DNA from 2 places in the Ensifer sp. PDNC004 genome. Region 1 is predicted to be linked to the other one. Evidence: riboswitches for the same ligand, from Rfam matches in the RefSeq annotation. Region 1 holds a riboswitch; the other holds the start of a gene.
What was found. Region 1 has a riboswitch for cobalamin ahead of JVX98_RS10595 (DUF1636 domain-containing protein). Riboswitches for the same ligand answer to the same signal wherever they lie in the genome.

Region 1 (2,195 bases):
TCGCGCGGTGATCGAGGCGGGCGAGATGCTTTATGTCTCGATGCAGGGGCCGCTGCTCGACGGGCGCTTCGTGCATACGGGGCTGCTCGGGCGCGACGTGACGATCGACGAGGGGCGCAAGGCGGCCGAGCTGGCGGTGCTCAACGCGCTGGCGCAGATCCACGAACATCTCGGCCGTTTCGAGCGCATTCGCCAGATCGTCCGGCTTGAGGGGCATATCGCCTGCACCGAGGATTTCCTTGATCATCCGAAGGTGCTCGACGGCGCCTCCGAGTTTCTGGCTGCCGCCTTTGGCGAAAGGGCCGGCCATATCCGCTCCGTCTGCGGCGTGCGCAACCTGCCGGGCAACGCCGCGGTGGCGGTGACGCTGACGGCCGAGCTCTTTCCGCCGGAGTTCTGAGGCGGCACGGCCGCCTGTCGGCCGCAAGGCGGATTTCGGCCGTGGAGCGTCGGATCGTGTCCGACGCTCAATTTTCGGCTTGCATGATGTAATGTTATTTAATAACGAATTGTGCATGACGATACGCCGCATGTTGATAGATCCTTCCCGCCTATGCCGTGCGGTTGTCTCCCCCGCCGATTCATGCGAGGAAGGCGGTGATGGTGCTGCGTCCGCGACAATGCGGAGGCGGCTGAAAAGGGAACACGGAACGGACGACCCTGATGGGGCCGAAACCGTGGCTGCCCCCGCAACTGTGAGCGGAAAGCGCATTCACACCATGTCACTGGCGATCAGCCGGGAAGACGTGGATGCGCCACGACCCGCGAGCCAGGAGACCTGCCATCGAACCGATCAACCACAACGGACGGGGTGTTCCGATGGAAAAGAACTGGCTTTCGCACGACGGCTATCCGTCCTTCTGCCGTTTCGCCATCTCTTGCCGTCAGTCCGGCGGAGGGCAGGAATGGCTGAGCCGAATTTCCGACAGCACAAGATAACGGTCTGCACCGATTGCCGCTTCACCGGTGGCCCCTGCGCGCCCGGTGCCGAGCTGATCAAGCGGCTGAACGGCAGCATTGCCGCACTCGGCGCGCCGCTCGATCGTGACTTCTCGATTGCCGGCACGGTGTGCATGGCGGCCTGCACGCGGCCCTGCACCATCGCCTTCCAGGCGACGGGGAAGGCAACCTATCTCTTCGGCGACGTCTCGCCGGACGAAGACATCGACGATCTCGTACGCTTTGCCACAACCTATGCGGAGCGTGGCGATGGCATGACGCGGGCGGCCGAGCGGCCACGCGGGTTGAAAGGCAAGACGCTTGCCCGCATCCCCGCAGCGATGCTCGTTTCCGAAGACCTCGGCGGGCACTTCCAATGAGGGCGCGGGGAGGGATCAACCCATGAGCTGCACGGCGACGGGAGCGGCACTCAAGGTCGAGGGCCTCCACTGGGGGCCGCGCGCGGGGCTGACGCTGGTCAAGGACATCGGCTTTTCGATCGCGGCGGGCAGCCGGCTTGCGATCCTCGGGCCGAACGGTGCCGGCAAGACCTCGCTCCTGCGCTGCCTCTACCGGGCGGTGCAGCCGAACTCCGGCCGTGTTTCGGTCGATGGCATCGATCTCTGGTCGATCTCGGCGCGCGAGGCAGCAAGGACGATCGCCGTCGTCCTGCAGGAAATGCCCGGCGACTTTCCCTTCAGCGTGCGCGACGTCGTCATGATGGGGCGCATTCCGCGGCGGGAAGGCTTGAGCGGCTGGAGCGATTTCGACCGCGATCGGGTGCAGCATGCGCTGGCGCATCTCGATCTCGCGCATCTTGCCGGTCGCCAGTTCTCGACGCTTTCGGGCGGTGAGAAGCAGCGGGTGCTGATCGCCCGCGCGTTGGCGCAGGAGCCGCGCATCATCATCCTCGACGAGCCGACCAACCATCTCGACATCCGCCACCAGCTCGAAATCCTCGAGTTGCTGCAGACGTTGAAGCTGACGATCGTCTCGACGCTGCACGACATCAATCTCGCCGCCGAGTTTGCGACCGACGTCGCGATCCTGACTGCCGGGCGGCTGACGGCCTTCGGCACGCCCGAAGAGGTGCTCAGCCCCGGCGAACTTTCGGCCGCCTTCGGCGTCACTGCCACCGTTCACAATGCCGCCGCCGGCGGCGCCCGCTTTTCCTTTTCACTTCCTCGACAGGGATCTATTTCATGAAGATCAATATTGCCCCATTTTCCCTCCTTTTCGTGCTGGCCGCCGCCACG
Region 2 (2,195 bases), 240 kb from region 1:
ATTGTCATCGAGACGAAGAAGCCGGAAGCGGCGGGCGAGACCGCCAAGGTGCCGGCCGAAGAGCGGCCCTATGATCCGTCGAAGAACAAGGTGCGCGTCGTCGGCCCCACCTACCTGCCGCAGGAAGAAACTGCGATCGACCTCAAGCACCCGAAGGGACCGGCCTATCAGCCGGTCCAGAATTGATCGGGCGAGGCCTTACGCCTTCTCCTTGCTGCATCCCCATCCTTCTTCGAAAACCAGGTCCTCGAGCGGAAGGCGCTGGCGCCAGCCCTTCACGGCAAGTTCCGGCTGCTGATAGAGGCGGTCGACATAGCCGAGGCAGAGCCAGGCGACGATCTCGATATGGTCGGGGATGCCGAGGATCGCCTTGATCTCGGCCTCGTGGAAGATGCTGACCCAGCCGACACCCACCCCTTCGGCGCGCGCCGCAAGCCAGAGGTTCTGCACGGCGCAGACGGTGGAATAGACGTCCATCTGCGGATTGTGGGTACGCCCGAGCACGACAGTGCCGCCGCGCGTGCGGTCGCAGGTGACGCAGATGCTAAGCGGCGCCTTGCGAATGCCTTCGAGCTTCAACGCGCGATACTTTCCCTGCTGTTCCGCCTCGAACATCAGCGCGGCCTCGTCATTGGCGCGGCGAAACGCCTGCCAGACCCGCTCGCGCGTTTCTTCCGCCCGCACCAGCACGAAGTTCCAGGGTTGCATGAAGCCCACGGACGGGGCGCTGTGTGCCGCGGCCAGCAGGCGCCTGATCAGATCATCTGGCAATGGCTCGGGCAGGAATTCATCGCGCACGTCGCGACGTGTCTCGATGGCACGGTAGACGGCCTCCCGCTCTTGCAGCGAAAAGGCAGCGGCAGCCGCAAGGCCGCCCTTCGGTTCAGTCAGCATCGTTCGATCCCCAACAATGCGAAAACCTCCCGCCGTCCACGCGGGGTTCGGTCTATCTCGCCAGGCCGGTCTTCTGACTTCGGTTCAACCGATCGCCCCACCTTCCCAGATCGATTGAAGATCCAGTGGTAAAACCTTGAATCAATTCAAGGCTCTTTTAGACGCGATCGTCCCCGTCACAGCGTTGGGCACGTTCCGGAATATCGACCGGATTCCCGATTCTCCCGCTTTCGCGAGCACCTGACGACGGCACTAAGTGCACAGGGAATTGAGAAAGACAAGCGGCGCCAACCCGGCGAAACCGGACGCGCCGCTTTCCACCTGCTTCTTTCTGCCTAGCCTCAGAGCGGAGCGACCGGATGCGGCGAGCCGTCGTAGGCGCCCCAGATCGACTGGTCGAAGCAGATCACCGATCCGGTCATCAGCCCGGATTCGGCCGACGACAGGTATGCGCAGGCACGCGCCACCTCGGCCGGATCGACGAGCCGGCCGAAAGGCTGGCTGGCCGCCGCCTTTTCGAGCCAATCGGCAGCCGCACCGTGAAACTCGCGCTGTATGCGGTCTTCGCCTTCGGACGCCATCCAGCCGATATTCAGCCCGTTGACGCGGATGCGGTTGCGCAGCAGCGCATAGGCCGTGTTCTTGGTCAGCGTTTCGAGCGCGCCTTTCGACGAGCAATAGGCGGCGATGAAAGGCTGGCCGGCCATCGCCGACATCGAGCCGATGTTGACGATCGTGCCTTCGGTCTTCTCGCGCCGCATGACTTTCACCGCTTCCTGCATCAGGAAGAACGGTGCGCGCACGTTGATCGCGAACATGCGGTCGAAGAGTTCGGGCGTGGTGTCGAGGATCGTGCCGCGGTCGGTGATGGCCGCAGCGTTGACCAACGCATCGACCCGGCCGAATTCGGCGTCGCAAGCGGCGACCACCTTGCGGGCGTCGTCCACCTTCTCCAGATCGGCTTCGACATAGACGACTTTCGCGCCATCTGCCTTGCCGATCTGCTCGGCCTTCGCCCGTCCCTTGGCGGCGTTGCGCCCGCAAATGACGATACCCTTGGCGCCACGCTCGGCGAAAAGGCCAGCAATTGTCGCGCCCAGCCCCTGCGTACCACCGGTGACGATGGCGATCTTGCCTTGTAATTGTCCACTCATCGAATTCCTCCCTCGTAAATGATCGTTTGAAACGGCTGCGGCTCCCGAGCGAAACACGCCGGGAGCCTGTCAAATGGTAGCTCGCGCGTCAGCTCAGCTTGCGCTTCGCCTGCGCCTCAAGCACCGCAAGAAACTCCTCCTCGCCCG

Region 2: it holds a riboswitch for cobalamin, as region 1 does, so the genes downstream of both, bluB (5,6-dimethylbenzimidazole synthase) here and JVX98_RS10595 (DUF1636 domain-containing protein) in region 1, are expected to answer to the same signal.

Annotation. Positions count from the first base shown of each region.
Region 1 covers NZ_CP070353.1:538,097-540,291, forward strand. The annotation lists gene JVX98_RS10590 (RidA family protein) at 1-400, shown strand, start outside; cobalamin riboswitch at 585-801, shown strand; gene JVX98_RS10595 (DUF1636 domain-containing protein) at 906-1,319, shown strand; gene JVX98_RS10600 (ABC transporter ATP-binding protein) at 1,342-2,145, shown strand; gene JVX98_RS10605 (ABC transporter substrate-binding protein) at 2,142-2,195, shown strand, end outside.
Region 2 covers NZ_CP070353.1:781,544-783,738, reverse strand. The annotation lists gene JVX98_RS11795 (DUF2865 domain-containing protein) at 1-186, shown strand, start outside; gene bluB (5,6-dimethylbenzimidazole synthase) at 199-894, opposite strand; cobalamin riboswitch at 940-1,153, opposite strand; gene JVX98_RS11785 (SDR family oxidoreductase) at 1,236-2,048, opposite strand; gene JVX98_RS11780 (phytanoyl-CoA dioxygenase family protein) at 2,137-2,195, opposite strand, start outside.